Regions from separate parts of the Piscinibacter sp. HJYY11 genome, predicted to be linked through region 2. Evidence: predicted binding sites of a transcription regulator. Region 2 holds the regulator's gene; each other region holds the start of a gene.

Region 1 (6,916 bases), 2.2 Mb from region 2:
ATCACGGCGGCCATGCTGGCGTTGAACGCATCGAGCGCCAATGCGAGGGCGAGGATGCGCACGTAGGGCGTGGCCAGCGGCAGCACCTCGGCGGGCGCGTTCACGAGCTTCAGCAAGGGCGTGGCAAAGAGCGCGAGCACCACCGCCGCGCCCAGGCCCAGCCAGGTGCTGGCGCCCAGGGCGGCGCGCGCGGTGAGGTCGGCGCTGTGGCGGTCGCCAGCGCCGAGGTTCTGGCTGATGACCACGCTCACGCCCATGCTAATGATGCGGAACAGCAGGAAGAACGAGACCTGCACGTGGTTGGAGAGCGCGAACGCGCCCGAGGCGGTGTCGGACACGCGCGAGGCGAGCCACAGGCCGGCCACGCCGACGGCCATGCCGAGCACGAGTTCGGCGAGCAGCGGCCAGGTCAGCGCGACCAGGCTCGGGCGAGGCGGAGAAGAGATCGAGGCAGAAGCAGACATCCCGCCATCATCGGCGTTTGTGGACGCCTCGCGGTTACGGCGCGGTTTCGTCGTGTGGCAGGGGCCTGTCAGGGGCGGCGAGGCCGCGCCTTCCCGAGCTTGAGGAATTCGCGCTCCACGTCGAGCGTGCCGCGCACGCCGATGTCTCCCTTGTGCTTCTGGAGCCAGCGCGATGCGGCGTCGCGGCCCATCTCGCACAGGCGCTCGAGGAAGGCCCGGTCGGTGTTGAACTTGGTGTTGGGCCCGAGCGGGCCGATGCCGTCGTCGTCGGCCACCATGTGCAGGCGCAGGTCCTTGTAGCGTGCCGAATCGAGCTTGCCTTCACGCATCAGCCGCGAGACGAAGGCGATGGCGCGCATCTCGCCCATCAGGCTCGCGTTGAAGGTGATCTCGCTCAGGCGGTCGAGGATCTCCTCGCTGCGCGTCGGCGTGCCTTCGCGCACCAGCGGGTTGATGCGCACCATCAGGATGTCGAGCGACTCGGTGCTGTAGATCAGCGGGTAGATGGCGGGGTTGCCGGTGTAGCCGCCGTCCCAGAAGGGTTCGCCGTCGATCTCCACGGCCTGGAAGAGAAACGGCAGGCAGGCCGAGGCCATCAGCGCGTCGAGACTCAGCTCGGGGCGTGTGAAGACGCGCGCCTGGCCGGTGGTCACGCTGGTGGCGGTGACGAAGAGCTTGAACTTGCACGCGTGCAGCGCGTCTTCGTCGACGTGCCGCCGCACCACGTCGCGCAGCGGGTTGAGGTTGAGCGGGTTGAATTCGTAGGGGCTGAACGAACGGAAGAAGGCGCTCACCCACTGGTAGCCGGGCAGGCGGTCGAACTGCAGGCCGTCGTGCAATCCGTTGGACTGGCCGGCGGAAAAGGGCGAAAAGATCGAGCCCGAGCGGCTCACGTCGTACCAGAACTCGGCGAGCGCCTCGCGTGCGCCGGGGCGCCGGCCCCTGTGAAAACCGGAGGCCATGACGGCGGCGTTGAGCGCGCCGGCGCTCGTGCCCGAGATGCCGCTGAAGCGGATGTCTTCTTCCTCGAGCAGGCGGTCGAGCACGCCCCAGGTGAAGGCGCCGTGCGAACCGCCGCCTTGCAAGGCGAGGTCGAGGTATCGAGGGGAGGTGGCGGGAGGCGACGGCATGCGCAACGGAAGACAGGTGGAGGGCGAGGACCAGTCTAGCGATGCTCGTCGGCCGAACTGGTTGTGGGGCTGTCGGCCGTGGTGTAGGCGGCGGGGAAGCGCACGGTGAAGCGCGCCCCGGGGCCGAAGGCCGCACCGGCGTGTTCGGTGAGCGTGCCGCTGCGCAGGCGGAGGTTGGCGTCTTCAAGGGCGATCTCGGCGCGGTGCTGCTGGGCGATCTCTTTCACGATGGCCAGGCCCAGGCCCGAGCCGTCGACGTTGGTGCCGAGCGCGCGGTAAAAGGGCTGGAACACCTTGTCGCGCTCGGCCGGTGCGATGCCCGGGCCCGAGTCTTCGACCTGCAGCACCACGACCTGGCCGAAGGGGTCGTCGACCACGCGCACGGTGACGGTGCCGCCTTCGGGCGTGTACTGCAGGGCGTTGTCGACGAGGTTGCGCAACAGCTCGCGCAGCAGCACCGGCTGGCCTTGCACGATGGGGCGGGCTTCGGAGCGTGTGTTGGCGCCCGGGCCTTCGTAGCCGAGGTCGATGCGCTTTTCCAGCGCGCGGGGCACGAAGTCGTGCACGACCTCGGTGGCCACACGGGCGAGGTTGACCGGCTGGTGCGTCTGCGCCTGCGAAGCGTCTTCGGCGCGCGCCATCGCGAGCAGCTGGTTGACCATGCGCGCGGCGCGCTGGCTGCTGCGGGCGATCTGCTGCAGCGATTTCTTGAGCGACTGCGGGTCGGACTGGCCGGCGTCGATCTCGCGCTGGGCGAGCTCCGCCTGCGTGCGCAGGCCTGCGAGCGGGGTCTTGAGCTGGTGCGCCGCGTCGGCGAGGAAGTGCTTCTGCGTGCTGATGCTGCGGTCGAGGCGCGTCAGCAGGTCGTTGATCGCGCGCACCAGCGGCGACACTTCTTCCGGCACCTCGCGCTCGTCGATCGGGCTCAGGTCGTGGCTCTCGCGGTGGCGGATGCGCTGCTGCAGCTCGTTGAGCGGCGCGATGCCGCGCACGAGGGCGAGCCACACCAGCAGCACCGCCAGCGGCAGGATCACGAACTGCGGCAGCATCACGCCCTTGATGATCTCGGTGGCCAGGCGCGAGCGTTTGCCGAGCGTTTCCGCGGCCTGCACCAGGGCCGGGGTGCCACCGGCCGCCCCGGGCACGGCGATCCACTGGTAGGCGATGCGCACCGGCTCACCGCCGATGGTGTCGTCACGGAAGCGCAGCTGGCCGAGGTTGCTGCGGTCTTCGTCGGGCGGCACCGGCAGGTTGCGGTCGCCGCTCAGGAATTCGCCACGCAGGCCCAGCACCTGGTAGTAGAGCGTGTCGGTCTCGTCCGTCTGCAGCAGATCGGCCGTGCCGCGTGTGAGCGAGAAAGTCGCGCGCTGCGTGCCGTCGCCCTGCACCTGCAGCGTGATCTGCTGCGACAGCAGGCGGGTCAGCTCGCCGAGCTGCCGGTCGAAGGGCTTGTTGGCGATGCCCTGTGCCACGAGCCAGGTGAGCACGACGCTCATCGGCCACAGCAGCAGCAGCGGGGCGAGCATCCAATCGAGGATCTCGCCGAAGAGGGAACGTTGCTCTCTGCGCAGGGCCACTTAGGTCCGGCGCCGGGCCGCCCCAAGCCGGACGGCGCCCCTTGGGGGCAGGAGTGAAAGCGACTGGCGGGCTGTCATCAGCTCGGAATCTTTTCCAGGCAATAGCCGAGGCCGCGTACCGTCGCGATGCGGATCGGGCCCTGCTCGATCTTCTTGCGCAGGCGGTGGATGTAGACCTCGATGGCGTTGTTGCTCACCTCTTCACCCCATTCGCACAAGCGCTCGACGAGGTGGTCCTTGCTGACGAGGCGGCCGGCGCGCTGCAGCAGCGCTTCGAGCAGGCTCAGTTCTCTTGCCGACAGCTCGATCATCTGGTCGTTGATGTAGGCCACGCGGCCGGTGGCATCGAAGGTGAGCGGGCCGTGCTTGATGAGGCTCGACGCGGTGCCGAGGCCGCGGCGCGTCAAGGCCCGCACGCGCGCTTCGAGTTCCTGCAGCGAGAAGGGCTTGGCCATGTAGTCGTCGGCGCCGAGGTCCAGGCCTTTCACGCGCTGCTCGACGCTGTCGGCCGCGGTGAGGATCAGCACCGGCACCGCCGAGCCGCGTGCTCGCAGCTTGCGCAGCACTTCCAGGCCATGCAGCTTGGGCAGGCCGAGGTCGAGGATCAGCAGGTCGAATTCATGCGAGACGAGCGCCGCATCGGCCTCGGTGCCGCTGGCCACCGCGTCGACCGCATAGCCCGAGTTGCGCAGCGTGCGCAACAGGCCATCGGCCAGGACCTGATCGTCTTCGGCAATCAGTATCCGCATCGTCGTCTCCTTGTGGTCGTCTCCTTGCCAGTGTGAATGAAATTGCTGACGTGAACCATGCGGGAGATCAGCCTGGCGACCACGCGCCCGCATACGCCTCGAGGCCCAGCGCGACGACGGTGGCGACGTCGGGCCCGACTTCGGCGCGGAATTCGCGGTCGGCCTGCGCGACGGCCTGCTCGAAGGCCTTGAGCCAGGCGAGGCCGGTCTCGGTGAAGCGCACGACACGGGCGCGTTTGTCGCGGCTGTCGGCCTCGCGGGTCACCAGGCCCCAGGCGGCGCACTGGTCGACAAGGTCGCCCATGGCCTGCTTGCTCATGCCGGCACGGGCGGCGAGGTCGGTGAGGCGCGAGCCTTCGAGCGCCAGGTGCCGGGTGATGTGGATGTGGGCGGCGCTCACCTGCGCCCGTGCCGCGAGGTTCGACAGCGCGAGCGGCACGTCGAGGTTGCGCGCCATCAGCGCCAGCACGCGCTCGTCGAAGCGGCGCAGCGCGTGGCCCAGCAGGCGCCCCAGGTGGGTCTGCCGCCAGGCGTCTTGGGGGACCGAAACCGTCATCGCCAGATCGTAAGGCAAACTGACCAAATAATGGGTTTACTTCGACCTACTCGGCTTGCAGAATGCTGTTCATTCATCCAGCCTGTCGTTATTTGCAGCTGGTAACCCATTGATCCACAAGGAGAAATTCATGGACGCACCCGTCAAGGCCCTGAACACCGAAAAGGCCAAGGCCTTGCAAGCCGCACTCGCCCAGATCGAAAAGCAGTTCGGCAAGGGCTCGATCATGAAGCTCGGCGAGGGCGAGAAGATCGAGGACATCGAGGTCGTCTCGACCGGCTCGCTGGGCCTGGACATCGCGCTGGGCGTCGGCGGCCTGCCGCGCGGCCGGGTGGTCGAGATCTATGGCCCGGAATCGTCGGGCAAGACCACGCTCACGCTGCAGGTTATCGCCCAGATGCAGAAGCAGGGCGGCACCTGCGCCTTCATCGACGCGGAGCACGCGCTCGACACCTCCTACGCCCAGAAGCTCGGCGTCAACCTGCAGGAAATGCTCATCAGCCAGCCCGACACCGGCGAGCAGGCGCTCGAGATCGTCGACGCCCTGGTGCGCTCGGGCTCGGTCGACCTCGTGGTCGTCGACTCGGTGGCCGCGCTCACGCCCAAGGCCGAAATCGAAGGCGAGATGGGCGATTCGCTGCCCGGCCTGCAGGCGCGCCTGATGAGCCAGGCGCTGCGCAAGCTCACCGCCACCATCAAGAAGACCAACACCATGGTCATCTTCATCAACCAGATCCGCATGAAGATCGGCGTGATGTTCGGCTCGCCCGAGACGACCACCGGCGGCAACGCGCTCAAGTTCTACGCCTCGGTGCGCCTGGACATCCGCCGCATCGGCAGCATCAAGAAGGGCGAAGAGGTCATCGGCAACGAGACCAAGGTGAAGGTCGTGAAGAACAAGGTCTCGCCCCCGTTCAAGGCGGCGGAGTTCGACATCCTCTACGGCCAGGGCATCAGCCGCGAGGGCGAGGTGATCGACATGGGCGTCGAGGCCAAGATCCTCGAGAAGAGCGGCTCCTGGTTCGCCTACAACGGCGAAAAGATCGGCCAGGGCAAGGACAACGCCCGCGAGTTCCTGCGCGAGAACCCGGTGCTGGCGGTCGAGATCGAGAACAAGGTGCGCGAGGCGATGGGCATTCCGCTGCTGCCGGGTGCCGCGGGTGACGCGGAAGCGGCTGCGCCGGCGCCGAAGCGCGGCCGTGCGGCCAAGGAAGCGGCGGCCGCCGAGGAATAAACGCCTCGCATGAAGCCCCGTTTGTCACTGAAAGGCCGGGGCCTTCAGATCCTTGCCCAGCGCGAGCACAGCCGCAGCGAACTGCGGCGCAAGCTGATGGTCCACGCCCGCAAGCCCGCGGGCGAGGGCGAAGCGCCGGTCGATGAGGACACGGCGGCCGAGCAGGTCGACACCGTGCTCGACTGGCTGCAGGCCAACCGCTACCTGAGCGAGGAGCGTTTCGTCGAGAGCCGCATCCACGTGCGGGCGGCGCGCTACGGCAACCTGCGCATCAAGCAGGAGCTGGCACAGCACGGCGTGGCCCTCAGCGCCGAGGTGGCTGATCAGCTCAAGGGCAGCGAGGCGGCGAGGGCGCGCGAGGTCTGGGCGCGCAAGTTCGGCGAACCCCCGCAGGACGCCGCCGAACGGGCACGCCAGATGCGTTTCCTCGCAGCCCGGGGCTTTTCGGGCGAGGCGATTCGCCGAGCGTTGCAAGGCGCAGCGGACGAAGACACCTGATGTGCAACAGGCCTTGAGCGCGCGCGGGTTCCGCACGCTCGCGCTAATTTGGTGCGGTGCGCAATGCTAAAGTGCCGGGCTTTCGCGGCTCCGTCACATTGCATGGGGCCAGCCCCTCCGCCAGACCCACCCGCCACGATGGCCTTGCCTGCCGCCGCGCCCGAGCGCCAGCTCAAGCACACACGCTGCATCGACGTGCAGGTGTTTGCCCGTGGCAATGGATTGTGGGAAGTCGATGCGGTCATCACCGACGTGAAGACCCGCGACACCGAATTCCGACGTGCCGGCGAGCCCATCCACGACATGCTGCTGCGTCTGGTGATCGACGAGCAGTTCAACGTGCTCGAGGCCGGCTCCGAAACCCGCGGCATGCCCTACCCCGGCGCCTGCAACGATCACGGCGATGCGTATGCCAAGCTCGCTGGCCTGAACCTGATGCGCGGCTTTCGCTATGCCGTCCATGAGCGCCTCGGCGGTGTCGCCGGCTGCACCCACCTCACCGAGCTTGCGCAGGTGCTGCCCACCGCCGTGGTGCAGGCCTTTGCCGGCGATGTGATCGACACCCGCGGCGAACAGGGCGTCGACGCCAAACAGCCCTTCCAGCTCGACCGCTGCCACGCCCTGCGTACCGACGGCGCGACCGTCAAGCTGCACTACCCGCGCTGGTACCGGCCGGGCAAGTCCGAAGTTCCTCCCCCCGTTCCTGCA
Region 2 (6,916 bases):
CTCGAAGCCTGGCTGCAGAAGTTCGAAGGCACGATGATCGTCATCAGCCACGACCGCGAGTTCCTCGACGCCATCACCAAGGTCACGCTGCACCTCGACGAGACGCGCCTCACCCGCTACACCGGCAACTACACCGCCTTCGAGGAGATGCGCGCCGAGCGCCTCTTGCAGGCGCAGGCCAACTACGCCAAGCAGCAGGAGCGCATGGCGCACCTGCAGAAGTTCATCGACCGCTTCAAGGCCAAGGCCAGCAAGGCCAAGCAGGCGCAGAGCCGGGTGAAGGCGCTGGCGCGGATGGAGAAGCTCGGGCCGGTGCTGACCAGCAGCGACTTCCAGTTCGAGTTCCGCGAGCCGGTCTCGCTGCCCAACCCGATGCTCGCGTTCTCGATGATGAACTGCGGCTACAACGGCGTGCCCATCGTGCGCGACATCAACCGCTCGGTGCTCGCCGGCCAGCGCATCGGCATCCTCGGCGCCAACGGCCAGGGCAAGTCGACGCTCGTGAAGACCATCGCCCACGAGATCCCGCTGATCTCCGGCGAGGTGACCGAAGGCAAGGGCCTCACGATCGGCTACTTCGCCCAGCAGGAACTCGACGTGCTCTCGCTCGACGATGGCCCGCTGATGCACATGATCCGCCTCGCGCGCGACGTGGGCCCGCAGGCGCGCGAGCAGGAGCTGCGCGACTTCCTCGGCTCCTTCCGCTTCGTGGGCGACATGGTGTCGCAGGCCGTGGGCACGCTCTCGGGCGGCGAAAAGGCGCGGCTCGTGCTCGCGATGCTCGTGTGGCAGCGCCCCAACCTCTTGCTGCTCGACGAGCCGACCAACCACCTCGACCTCACCACCCGCGAGGCGCTCTCGATGGCGCTCAACGAGTTCGAGGGCACGGTGATGCTGGTGAGCCACGACCGTGCGCTGCTGCGCGAGGTGTGCGACGAGTTCTGGCTCGTCACCGAAGGCACCGTCAAGCCCTTCGACGGCGACCTCGACGACTACCAGAAGTGGCTGCTCGAGACCTCGCGCGAGATGGCACGCGCCGCGAAGGATGCGGCCAGCGGCAAGGTGAAGAAAGAAACACAGGCCGCCGTGGTCGCCGCCCCGCCACCCGAGCCCGCGAAGCGCGAAGACCGCAAGGCCTCCGGCCAGGCCCGGCAGAAACTCGCCGAGCAGACCAAGCCGCTGCGCAAGGAGCTCGAAACCCTGGAGAAGCGCATCGCCGCGCTCACCCAGGAGAAGGACAACATCGAAGCCGCCTCGGCCCGCCCCGACCTCACGCCTGCGCAGCGCATCGAGCAAGGCAAGCGCTTGAAGCAGATCGGCGACGAGACCGAGCAGGCCGAGGGCCGCTGGCTCGAGCTCACGACGCAGATCGACGAGCTCAGCGCCGGCTAGGCGCGCAGGGCCTGCGCGACGGCGTGGTACGCCGGCAGCGACACCGGGTCGTTGAACATGTTGCCCGCGCCCGGGTGCGAGGCGAAACGGGCGATGACGACCTCGGCCACCGGGTCCACGTAGATCGCCTGCCCGTGGATGCCGCGCGCCATGAAGGCGCCGTGCGCGTTGTGCGACACCCACCACATGCTGCGATAGCTCCAGCCGGTGAGGATGGGGAAGCCGGCGCGCTCGCAATCGCCGCGCTCGCCACCGCGGCGGATGTCGGCCACCACGCTCGCCGGCACCACCTGGCGGCCGTTGAACACGCCATCGCAGCGCATCGCCTCGCCGAACCGCGCCATGTCGCGCAGCGCGAGGTTGAGGCCGCCGCCGGCGAACTCGGTGCCCCAGGCATCGATGGCGAAGTAGGCGTCCTGCTCCATGCCGAGCGGCGCCCACAGGCGAGTGTGCAGCAGCTCCGAGAGCGTCACGCCCGTCACGCGCATCAGCACCCAGGCCAGCACGTCGGTGTTGGCGGTCTTGTAGGTGAAGGCCTGGCCGTGTTCGCCCTGCTTGGCGATGGACCGCAGGTAGTCGGTGAGCGAGGCCGCGTCGTCGGGCCTGCGAGGCGACAGGCCGATGGCCCGGCCCAGGCGGATGGCGCCTGACTCCGGGTCGAGGTAGTCCTCGGTGTAGGCGATACCGGTGCGCATGTCCAGCACCTGGCGCACGGTGGCATCGCCGAATCCGGAGCCCGCAAGCTCGGGAACGAAGTGGTCGACACGGCGGGTTTCGTCGAGGCTGCCCTCGGCCACGAGCGATGCCGCCACCGTCGCGACGAAGGACTTAGTGACCGACATCGCCAGGTGCGGCAGATGCGGCTGCAGCGCGCCGAAGTAGCGCTCGTCGACGATGCGGCCTTTGTGCAGCACCACCACGCCGTCGGTCCAGGTGGCCTTCAGGCCGTCCGCCCAGCTCATCGGCTTGTCGGCTGCGATGGGGGTGAAGCGCAAGGCACCGAAGTCCTCCAGCGCACGCGGCAGCGCCGACACCGGGCCCTCGCCGCGCCACACGGGGCTCGTCGGCAGGAAGTGGCGCTGATGGCTGAACGACCAGCGGATCTGCGGGAAGCGATTGCGGCTGTTGTCGGCAAAGGCCATGCGGCGTTCCGGCGCCGGTGGTGCGCCGGTCATCCAGCCCAGCCGTTGCGGATCGCTGGCATCAGCATCGAGCTGTTCGGCATTGAAGGCGGCTGCGGCGCGGGCGGCCGCCAGGGCCGCTTCGGTGTAGGTCTGCGTCATGGGCTCACCATACCCAAACCGCCGGCGCCGCACCAACCGGGTTCAACCCTGCGCTTCGGAGGGTATTTATATTGCGCGCAATCTAATTGCGAGCTTTCGATTAGAGTCTCGTTCCATGAACACCGCTCCACGCCGCCACGATGCCAAGGCCGATTGGCTACAGCTCGACCAGCAGCTGTGCTTTGCGCTGTATTCCACGTCGCTTGCGATGACCAAGCTGTACAAGCCGCTCCTGGCACCGCTGGGCCTGACCTACCCGCAGTACCTGGCCTTCCTCGTGCTGTGGGAACGCGACGGGCTCACCGTCGGCGAACTGGGCGAGCGCCTCTTCCTCGACTCGGGCACGCTCACGCCCCTGCTCAAGCGTATGGAAGCGTCGGGCTGGCTCACGCGCAAGCGGGCTGCCGATGACGAGCGCCGCGTCGTGGTCCACCTCACACCGGAAGGCCGCGCCCTCCGGCAAAAGGCCAAGCGCGTGCCCGTGCAGCTCGGTCAGGCCATGCAGTGCGACGTGCAGGAGATCGAAGGCCTCACGCAACGCCTGCAACAACTGCGCGCCAATCTCCTCGACGCCACTGCGGGTGATGCCGCAGGGGCACATTGATCACCCCCTTCTTCCACCCACCCCTGAACGGAGCTTCACATGGCCCTCGAAAAAGTCCTCTACACCGCCCACGCCACCTCCACCGGGGGCCGCACCGGCACCGCCGAGTCGTCTGACGGCGCCCTCAAGGTCAACCTGAGCACCCCCAAGGAGCTGGGCGGCGCCGGCGGCCCGGGCACCAACCCCGAGCAGCTCTTCGCTGCCGGCTACTCGGCCTGCTTCATCGGCGCGATGAAGGCCGTCTCGGCCGCGCAGAAGATCAAGCTGCCGGACGACGTGTCGATCAAGGCCGACGTGGGCATCGGCCCCATCCCCGGCGGCTTCGGCATCCAGGTCGCGATGGCGATCACCGTGCCGGGTTTCGAGAAGGCCCAGGCTGAAGCGCTGGTCGCGGCAGCCCACAAGGTGTGCCCCTATTCGAACGCGACCCGCGGCAACATCGACGTGACCCTGACCGTGGTCTAACCCGCTGGCGACAGCAACTGAAGGATCAACTCCACCCGTGCCTGCGCGGGTGTGAGTTCACCGGCCGACGGCAGCACGTCGTCGGCCCGTTTCAGCACCCGGCCGTTGCCGCAGCGGCTGCTGCGCCAGACGGTCACGCCCTGGTCCTGGGCTTCGAGCAATGCCTCCTCCAGCGCCGCGTGCACCGTGCCATTGCCGGTGGCCGCGACCACCAGGCCCTGCACACCGATTTCGCAGGCGGCACGCACCAGCGCCCCGCTCGCCCCGGCATGGCTGGTGACGATCTCGACCTGCGGCCAGGCATCCGCTTCCATCGGCAGCCACTGCAGCCCAAGCGCCTCGCCTTGCGGCCAGGCGCGCCACGCCGTCACGGCGCCCTCTTCCACCACGCCCAGCGGCCCGGCATCGCCTGAGCTGAACGCGTCCACGCGGTAGGTGTGGGCCTTGCGCACATCGGTCGCGGCGTGCACCGTGCCGGACAGCATCACCACCACGCCTCGCGCACCTGGCACGCCGGCCACGGTCACCGCATCGAGCAGGTTCTGCGGGCCGTCGGCCTGCAGCGAGGTCGCGGGCCGCATCGCCGCGGTCATCACCACCGGCTTCGTCGGCGCCAGCACGCGCTGCAGGAAATAGGCGGTCTCTTCGAGTGTGTCGGTGCCGTGGGTCACGACGACGCCGGCCACGTCGTCACGCCCAAGGTGATGGGCCGTGCGCTGCGCGAGCGCGCGCCAGATGGCAAACCCCATGTCCTTGCTGTCGGCCTGCGCCACCTGCTCACATTCGAGCGGCAGGCCAGCCAACGCGGGCACCGCCTTGACCAGCGCCTCGACGCCCAGCTGCGCCGCGGTGTAGCCGACGTTGTCAGCCGCATCGGCCGCCGTGCCGGCGATGGTGCCGCCGGTGCCCAGCACCACGATTGTTCTGGAAGTGTTTTGCATTTCTCGCTGAGCTGGATGAAAATACAGGCACTGGATGAAAACTCAGGATGCCGCCGATGGAAGCGCCCAAGCTCACTGAACGCCAACAGCAGATCCTCGATCTCGTGCAAAGCGCCATCGAGCGCACCGGCGCCCCGCCCACCCGCGCCGAGATCGCGAGCGAGCTGGGCTTCCGTTCCGCCAACGCCGCCGAAGAGCACCTGCAGGCCCTGGCCCGCAAGGGCGTCATCGAGCTCGTGGGCGGCACGTCGCGCGGCATCCGGCTGAAGTCTGACACGTTGCGCGCCCTGAACGAGATCCGCGGCAAGCAGTTCAGCCTACCCCTGCCCAGCCTGTCGCAGCTCACGCTGCCGCTGGTGGGCCGCGTGGCCGCCGGCAGCCCCATCCTCGCGCAGGAGCACATCGACCAGACCTACCTGATGGAAGCGAGCATGTTCCCGCGCCGCCCCGACTACCTGCTCAAGGTGCGCGGCATGAGCATGCGAGACGCCGGCATCATGGACGGCGACCTGCTCGCCGTGCAGAAGGCCAAAGACGCCAAGAACGGCCAGATCGTCGTCGCCCGCCTCGGCGAAGACGTGACCGTCAAGCGCTTCCGCCGCACACGCACCAGCATCGAGCTGCTGCCCGAAAACCCCGACTTCAAGCCCATCGTCATCCCCTTCGGTGACGTCGACTTCGAACTCGAAGGCATCGCCGTCGGCTTGATTCGCAACAACATGATGATGTGAGGCGATTGATGGCCTCCATCAAATCACCGAAAGCCAAGACCGCCCAGGAGTGCGAGCGGCTGGAGCAGCTGCCCAACATTGGGCCTTCGCTTGCCGAAGACCTGCGGCTGATCGGCATCGCCCACCCGCGGGAGCTGCGCGGCAAAGACGCTTTCGTGCTCTACCAGAAGCTTTGCGCGGTGACGGGGCATCGACACGACCCCTGCGTGCTCGACACCTTCATGGCGGCCACCGACTTCATGGGTGGGGCGGAGCCGGCGCCTTGGTGGAACTACACGGCGCAGCGGAAGGCATTGTTCGGGCAGGTCTAGCTTGCGGTGCTGAAGTCGGAGCGGGGAGCGCAGCGGCGGGGTACCGCATTGCGTTCATGTCCCCCTTCCTGAACCCTCCCGGGTTCAGGAATTCCTCCTAATACTTCACTCCATGCGGCACCCCACCACTGCGCTCCGGGCACGGCCGTGAAGCTTCTTTGCATGCCTCCTTCGTTTCGCGGGAAGGGCGTGGGGTGAGGGGCGCAGTGAAGTAAAGGAAGGAATTCATGAACGCGGGAGCGTTCATGAAGGAGGGACATGAACGGAGCCCCTCACCCCACGCCCTTCCCGCCGCTCAGACACACAGGAGCTCAGGAAGCCCGAGGCTTCAACACCAACACATGCTTCGCCGGCTCAGACGCCCAGACCGGCACGCCCTGCACATCGCGCCAGCGGTCAACAAAGCTGCGGTACAGCGGCGAAAACACGATCCCCGACTGCCCCGTCGAATGCATGAAGCGTGACTTGCTCGGGTCACCCAGGTCATACAGCGCCCGGAACGACGGCCCGTGCTCGTCGAGATAGAGCTCACCGGTCGTCGCGTCGGGCTTCTGCGACACCCGCGACACGTTCACCGTGTAGGTGTCGCCGCCCACTGGCGTACGCAGCTCGAAGTACTTGGCCAGGAGCTTCACCCGGCTGAACGGCCGGTGTTCTGACCGCGCCTGGTGCGCCTTGCCCCACTGCCACTTCGTCACATCGGCACCTTGCAGCGCCTGCAGCTCGTCGAGCGCGCGGGTGAACGCCGAATCGACCTGGTCCTGGCAGCTCTCTTGCGCGGGCGTGCTCTTGTCGTCGCACCACCAGGCATCGTTGCGCTCCAGCGCGCCCTCCAGCCCTTCGCGGAAACTGCGGGTGGCGATCAGTCGGTCGAACTGCGCGGCGCCCACCTCGTCGCGGAAGATGCCGTTCGTGAGCTGCCGCGCCCAGGCCCAGGCGATGAGCGGCGCGGCCTTGTCGGCCGCCATCGTGCCGTCGAACCCCGCCAGCTCCTTCTGCGCAGCACTGGCCAGCGCGTGCTGAGATTGGGCCTTGCGCAGGAACGGCATCAGCCGCTGCGTGCCGAGCGAGACCACGTCGGCCTGGATCTGCCGCAGGCTCTCCAGGCTGTGCTTCGGCTTGGCGGCCAGCAACTGCTCGATGCGCTGCTGCCGGTACGGCGCCGCCCACTCGCTGGTGAGGAAGTGCG
Region 3 (6,916 bases), 4.1 Mb from region 2:
GGTCTCCTTCAGAACTGCCGGAAAACCCAATATGCGCCGCGGCACACAGCCTGTGCACCAGACAACGCGGAATCGGCCGGTCAGTCGCGTCCTACGCCCGCAGGCAGAATCCGTCCCATCCAATGAGCACAGGAGACCTCCCATGACCCCACTCAAACTGCTGGGCGCTGCGCTGATCGTGGCCGGCGTGCTCGCCCTCGTCTACGGCGGCTTCAGCTACACCAAGAACACGCACGACGTGAAGCTCGGCCCCATCGAGTTCTCGGTGAAGGAGAAGGAATCGGTCAACGTGCCGGTGTGGGCCGGTGTCGCCGCCATCGCGGGCGGCGCGGCGCTGCTGCTCTTCGGCGGCGGGCGCAAGGGCTGAACGCCCCGCTCTTTCCGATTCAGCTCTTGTAGATGCCGCAGGCCACCGCCAGATCGCCTGCGCGCTCCACGTACGAGGTCTTGAGCCGGATCTCGTTGGTCACCGGGTGGGCCCACTTGTAGTCCACCCAGTCCTGGCCGCCACGGCGCGCGAGCTCGGCCATCTCCTTCACGAAGAACTTGCCGTCCACGTCCTTGCTGACCGGGCCCGCGCCGAGCGTTCGCGGGTTGTTGCCGTGGGCGCAGAACTTGTAGTCGTCGATGGTGATGGCCATCAGGTACAGGTCGCGGTCGATGAACTGGCCCTTGCCGAGCTTGTTGATCTCGTCGATGAGCGCCTGCTTGCCGTGCGCCTGGAAGAAGGCGATGCCGGCCTTGACCATGGCCTCGGCTTCTTCGGCGCTGCCGTGCTCGCGCGTGCCGAGGTTGTAGCCCGCCACTGATTTCAGGAGGCCGACCGCCTGCTCGTTGAGCGTGGCGGCGGTCTGCGTCGCGTCCTTCACCAGCTTGGCGTTCTGCTGGACCATGCCGTCGATCTCGGTGATGGCCTGGTTGACCGACTGGATGCCCTGGCTCTGCTCGTGGCTGGCACCGGCCATCTCTTTCATGATGCCGGCCACGTGCTTCACCGACGACACGATCTCGGTCATCGCACGGCCCGCGTCGTCGACGAGGCGGCTGCCGGTCTCGACCTTGTCGACCGAGTCGCCGATCAGCGACTTGATTTCCTTCGCGGCCGTGGCCGAGCGCTGCGCCAGCGTGCGCACTTCGGCGGCGACGACGGCGAAGCCACGGCCCTGCTCGCCGGCACGGGCCGCTTCCACCGCGGCATTGAGCGCGAGGATATTGGTCTGGAAGGCGATGCCGTCGATCACGCCGATGATGTCGGCGATGCGGCGCGAGCTCTCCTTGATGGAGCCCATGGTGCTCACGACCTGGCTCACCACCTCGCCGCCCTTGGCCGCATGGCCCGAGGCTGCGAGCACGAGCTTGTTGGCCTGCTCGGCGTTGTCGGCGTTCTGGCGGACGGTGATGGTGATCTGCTCCATCGACGCGGCCGTCTGCTGCAGCGAGTCGGTCTGCGTGGTGGTGCGCTCCGACAGCGAGGTGTTGTCGCGGTTGATCTGCGAGGAGGTGCTGGCGACCGTGGTGGTGCCGGTGCGCACGTCGCTCACCACCTTGAAGAGACAGTCCTTCAGGCCGCCCAGCACGAGCATCAGCTGGCCGAACTCGTCGCGGCGCGTGGTGGTGCATTCGAGCGTGAGGTCGCCCGCCATGATCTGGCGCGCAGCGTCGAGGGCTTCTCGCACCGGCGCGACCACGCTGCGCACGATCCACCAGGCGAGCGCGAGGCCGAGGGCGATGGCAGCCGCGCCGAGCGCGGCAATCCAGTAGCGGGCGCTGCCCTGGGCGACGGAGGCGGCCCAGACGGTGTTGACCACCACGATGAGCAGCAGCGGCACAAAGCCGATGACGAGGCGAGAGCGCAGTGCCAAGTTGTCGATCTTCATATCGAGTCCTGAACGAATGCAAAGCGATGCGAGGCGCATCGTCAGGAATCTATCGGCGGTCGGTGGGCGGACTTGAGGAAACGTTTCCCCTGAAATTCAGGCAAAACGGCCGTGAAGAAACCAGCCTTGCGTGGGGCTTGAAGGCAGATGCTGGGGGTGGTTGAGGAACACCCACACCAGCACGCCATCGGCCGTCTGGCCGATGAAGTAGTCGCGCTCGACGAGATCGCCGTCCCACCAGCCGGCCTCGATGCGCTCGGGGCCGGCCAGCAACTGCACGGCCCGGCCGTTCAGGAAGGGATGGTCGTGTCGCTGCTGCAGCGCCATCGGCTCGGGCAGCAGCCACAGAGGCCGTGTGATCGGTCCCGGCGGCGGGCCACCGGCGGACGTGCCTTTCATCAAGGGGTCGGCAGGCATCACCTGGGTGGCCCGCTCCGGCCGATGGTCGGCCACCGGCTGCAGGCGCTGCACCTGCTCGCGGCCCAGCCGCGCCTGCAGGCGCTCGATCAGGCGCGCGATGCCGGCGCGCTCGCTCTGCGGCGTGGGGAAGAGCTCGGCATTCGGTGGCGGCCGCCGCACGATGTCGTCGGACTCGATGGCGAGCTCGAGCGTGGGCGCCGCCATCTGCACATGGGCCAGGCGCTCGCGCAGCAGCACGAGCATGTGCGCCACGTCGCGCGAGGGCTCGGCCAGGGCCACGTCGAGCGGGGTGGTGGGCGCGGTGTTGCCGTCGCGCCAGCGCGCCTCGTGTTTCATCAGCAGCCGAAAGCGCGTGACGAACGCGTGCTGCGCCGACAGCCACGCCACCAGCCGCAGCAGCAGCATCTGCGCACCGTGCAGCAGCTGCTCGGTGGTGTCGGCCCGGGCAAAGAGCTCGAGCCCGCTGCGAAACGTGGGCGGCAGCACGATGGGCTCGCGCGGGTCGGGCCGGTCGCCGAAGGCGCGGTCCATCTCGTCGAGCAGTGCCTGCCCGAAGCGGCGCGCCAGGCCCGGCCGCGGCAACTGGCGCAGGTCGCCCACTCGGCGCAGGCCCATGCCGAGCATGACATCGGCCTGCGGCGCAGCCGTGGCCAGCACCTCGAGCGGCGCGTCTTCCAGGGCGCGCTGCAGCGCCGGCCGGTCGGCGCAATGCAGGCCGTCGTGCAGACGGGCCAGCAAGGCCGCGCCCTGCACCGTGGGGGCGCTCACGATCTGCAGGCGGTGGCCGAACGGGGCGAGGGTGTCTCTCAGTTTGCGGACCAGGGCCGCCAGGCCACCAAAGTAGCGCAGGCTGGCCTGCACCTCCAGCAGCACCCCATCGGGCTCGGCCAGGCACACCATCGGCGTGAAGGCCAGGGCCGCATGGGCCACGGCCTGCAGGGCCTGCGCATCACGCCATGCGTCGGCCTGGCCCAGCAGCAGGTGCGGCGCGAGCGCCAGCGCGGTGGCGCGCTTCATGCCCACGCTCACCCCGAGCGCCTGCGAGGCTGCGTCGGCGCTGACGATGTGGTGTGCGTCGACCAGCACGATCGGCTGCTGGGTGGGCTGCGTCAGGCCGGCCGAGAAGGACTCCAGCGACAGCAAGGGCAGGTGCACGCCAACCCACAACATCGCGAGCCTCCATGAAGCTCAAACGAGGTTGATGAAGGTGGCCGCGCTCAACCCGGCGAGCGCGCCCTCGTCCTGCCCGAGCTCCGCGCGGCGTGCCGCGGCCGCGGTCAGCACCGGCGGCAAGGCCAGGTGCAGGGGCGCCAGCAAGGGCGGCCCGCGCCGCTTGAGCACCCGCAGCGCCAGCTGGTCGGGGCCGGCCGGGTGCAGCGCCAGCCGCAGCGGCGCCGCACTCGCCTGCCCCTGCACCGCCGGCTCGCGGAAGATGAAGGCCGGCCCGTCGTGCACATGGGCCGCCAGCTGCAGGCGGCGCACACGCTCGGCGCGCAGGCGCGGCGGCATCCACGCCACGACCGCTCCCACGTGGCCGCTCTTCAGCGCCTGCTCCAGGGCCCACAGGCGGTCGGCCCCGGCATGCACCTGCAAGTGGGTCTGGATCACGAGCAGCTGGGCCACGTCGAGCCCCATCTCGCTCAAGCCCGGGGCCGACACCGCCGCCGGCGGGTCGAACATCATCACCAGCCGCCCGGCCTGCTGCACGCGGGCAAGGCAGGCGGCCAGCAGGCGGATCTCGCCGATGCCGGCCTGCGGCAGCAGCAGTTCGGTCAGCGCCCGGCAGGGCCAGCCACCGCCGGGCAGCTCGGCATCGAGCGGCTCGAAGCCGCTGGGGATGGGCCGCTCGGCGCTGCGCCCGAGCTGGTGGGCACGCCACAGCTGGGGGTGCAGGTCTTCGGGCGCCAGGGCCGGCCGCGCCTGGGCCCGCGGCACGGGGGTCAGCGGGGCGTTTGGGGCGAAAAGCTGGGCGGTGGCCATGGGAGATACTGTATTTACGTACAGTACTTTTCGCAAATCCTCGGGCATTGGTGAGTTGTCAAAGGCATCGAATTGATTGCCTTTGGCAATCAATTGGGCACAATCCCGCCATGCCTGCCGCCGACCCGCTGGAATCCATCCGCGCCTTCAACCGCTTCTACACCCGCCGCATCGGCGTGCTGAACGAAGGCCTGCTGGGCTCGCCCTACTCGCTCGCGGAAATGCGCCTCCTCTGGGAGCTGGCGCATTGCGAGCACACCACCGCCACCGAACTCGCGCGCACCCTCGACCTCGACGCCGGCTACCTGAGCCGCCTGCTGCGCCGGCTGAAGGAGCAGGGCCTGGTCGACAGCACCCGCTCCCCCACCGACGCCCGCCAGACCCGGCTGAGCCTCACCCCCGCCGGCCGCACCGCCTTCGCCCCGTTCGACCAGCGCTCGCGCGAGCAGGCCGCCGCGCTCATCGCCCCGCTGCCCGAAGCGCACCGCCAGCAGGTGCTGCAGGCGATGGGCACGCTGCAGCAGCTGCTGGGCGACGACGCGCCTCGCCACGGGACTGCCCCGTACATCCTGAGGCCGCACCGTGCGGGCGACATGGGCTGGGTGGTCTCGCGCCACGGCGCGCTCTACGCACAGGAGTACCGCTGGGACATGCGCTTCGAGGCGCTGGTCGCCCGCGTCGCGGCCGATTTCATCGAGCACTTCGACCCGGCCCGCGAGACCGGCTGGATCGCCGAGCGCGACGGCCAGAACATCGGCTGCGTCTTCCTCGTGCAGGCGCGCGACGACGCCACCCACGACCCGCTGCCCGGCGTGGCACAGCTGCGCATGCTGCTGGTCGAGCACACCGCCCGCGGCCTCGGCCTCGGCCAGCGGCTGGTGCACGAATGCGAGCGCTTCGCGCGCATGGCGGGCTACCGGCGCATCACGCTGTGGACCAACAGCCTCTTGACCGCCGCACGCGGCATCTACCAGAAGGCGGGCTACCAGCTCGTCGCGAGCGAGCCGCACCACAGCTTCGGCCACGATCTGGTGGGCGAGACCTGGCAGAAGGAGCTGACATGAAGCGGGCCGAGCGCCGGGCCGCTCCCAAGCCGGCCCGCATCCCCTCGGGGGATCGGCCGGCGTACCCGACGGACGAGGGGTCAACATGACCTGCGATTGCGGTGCGGCGCGCGCGTATGCCGACTGCTGCGGCCGTTTCCACTCGGGGCCCATGCATCTGCAGGCACCCGATGCCGAAGCGCTCATGCGCTCGCGCTACAGCGCCTACGTGCGCGACCTCATCGACTACCTGCTCGCCACCTGGCACCCGCGCACACGGCCGGCGTCGATCGAGCCCAACCCGCCCGGCCTGCGCTGGCTGGGCCTGGACGTGAAGAAACACCAGCTGCAGGACGCCGACCATGCGACGGTCGAGTTCGTCGCCCGCAGCAAGCTCGGCGGGCGCGCCCACCGCTTGCAGGAGAAGAGCCGCTTCGTGCGCGAAGACGGCCGCTGGTTCTACGTGGACGGGGATCTCAGCTAGATCAGGCGAACTCTTGCCGCACGGCCGCAGACATCAAGCGGCGGATGATCCACGCCAAGAGCCCGCAAGCCCCAAGCGTCACCACCACCGCCATCACCCGCGCCGCGGTCACGAAGCCGCCGAACACCCCCGCTGCCTTGGGCGGCAGCGCGGCGCTGCTGAGCGCGTGGTCGACGATTGCCTGCATCAGCTCCTGCTGCAGCCACAGGCCCAGCAGGTTGGCGACGATGGCCACGACGAGCAGGCCGATGAAGGTGCGCCGCGCCCAGTCGAGCCGCAGCAGCAGGCCGACGGCCGAAGCGAGCATCGCGACCGACAGCACGAGGCAGGCGCCGGTGACCCACGGCAGCTTCGCGACCAGCAGCCCCGTCAGGCCCGCCTGCGCCGGCAAGGGCAGCAGCGACGCGATCATCGCGTTCTGCAGCAGCGCCGAGACGCTGGCCACCACCCCGAGCAGGATGAACAGCCACGCGATCGAGGTGACGAAGAGGGAACGGGCTCCAACGGCGATGGTGATGGGCATGGCTGAACTCCGGCGCACGATGGGTGCCATTTCGTCATCTCGCGCGCAGGTTGTCATTCCCGCGCACAGGGTGTCGCCCCACGATGGAGGGGGAGGACCTACCCCAACGACGCCTTCAGCCGAAACGCACCGCGTGGATCGGCGGCAGGTGGCCCGAGACTTCGACCCAGCTCTCGCCCGCGTCGTCGCTCGCCCACAGGTTGCCGGTGGTGCTGCCCATCAAGAGCGAACGGCCGGTGTCGTCGACGACGAGGCCGTGGCGGTAGACGAGGTCGTAACAGTCCTTCTGCGGCAGGCCGGTGCGCAGCGCTTCGAAGGTCTGGCCACCGTCGCGTGTGCGGTGCACGAAGAGCGCGCCGTCGACAGGCACGCGCTTCTCGTCCTTGACGGCGGGCGCGAACCAGGCGGTGCCGGGCTCGCGCGGATGCGCGGCCACCGCGAAGCCGAAGCCGGTGATGGGCGGCTTGAGTTCCTGCCAGCGCTGCGAGCCGTCGGTCGAGCGGAAGATGCCGTTGTGGTGCTGGCACCAGACGGCCGTGGGCACCGCGGCGCACGAGGCGATGAGGTGCGGGTCCTGCGTGTTCTCGTC

What was found. Region 2 encodes LexA, which represses DNA repair genes until DNA is damaged. Its sites were predicted from a motif close to ACTGTATNNNNATACAGT; they were not measured.
Region 1: the regulator LexA is predicted to act here: its motif matches at 4,541-4,558, upstream of recA (recombinase RecA).
Region 3: the regulator LexA is predicted to act here: its motif matches at 4,285-4,302, upstream of imuA (translesion DNA synthesis-associated protein ImuA).

What each region holds. Positions count from the first base shown of each region.
Region 1 covers NZ_JAERQZ010000001.1:3,155,329-3,162,244, reverse strand. The annotation lists gene JI745_RS14695 (MATE family efflux transporter) at 1-464, opposite strand, end outside; gene JI745_RS14690 (patatin-like phospholipase family protein) at 533-1,594, opposite strand; gene JI745_RS14685 (sensor histidine kinase) at 1,630-3,120, opposite strand; gene JI745_RS14680 (response regulator transcription factor) at 3,249-3,920, opposite strand; gene JI745_RS14675 (MarR family winged helix-turn-helix transcriptional regulator) at 3,988-4,476, opposite strand; gene recA (recombinase RecA) at 4,607-5,710, shown strand; gene recX (recombination regulator RecX) at 5,720-6,208, shown strand; gene JI745_RS14660 (DUF2889 domain-containing protein) at 6,347-6,916, shown strand, end outside.
Region 2 covers NZ_JAERQZ010000001.1:940,408-947,323, forward strand. The annotation lists gene JI745_RS04240 (ABC-F family ATP-binding cassette domain-containing protein) at 1-1,392, shown strand, start outside; gene JI745_RS04245 (serine hydrolase) at 1,389-2,675, opposite strand; gene JI745_RS04250 (MarR family winged helix-turn-helix transcriptional regulator) at 2,791-3,279, shown strand; gene JI745_RS04255 (organic hydroperoxide resistance protein) at 3,319-3,744, shown strand; gene JI745_RS04260 (asparaginase) at 3,741-4,685, opposite strand; gene lexA (transcriptional repressor LexA) at 4,742-5,416, shown strand; gene JI745_RS04270 (helix-hairpin-helix domain-containing protein) at 5,425-5,727, shown strand; gene JI745_RS04275 (penicillin acylase family protein) at 6,039-6,916, opposite strand, start outside.
Region 3 covers NZ_JAERQZ010000001.1:5,041,535-5,048,450, reverse strand. The annotation lists gene JI745_RS23655 (hypothetical protein) at 143-367, shown strand; gene JI745_RS23650 (methyl-accepting chemotaxis protein) at 387-1,877, opposite strand; gene JI745_RS23645 (DNA polymerase Y family protein) at 1,974-3,467, opposite strand; gene imuA (translesion DNA synthesis-associated protein ImuA) at 3,486-4,277, opposite strand; gene JI745_RS23635 (helix-turn-helix domain-containing GNAT family N-acetyltransferase) at 4,388-5,341, shown strand; gene JI745_RS23630 (YchJ family protein) at 5,427-5,804, shown strand; gene JI745_RS23625 (hypothetical protein) at 5,806-6,327, opposite strand; gene JI745_RS23620 (exo-alpha-sialidase) at 6,443-6,916, opposite strand, start outside.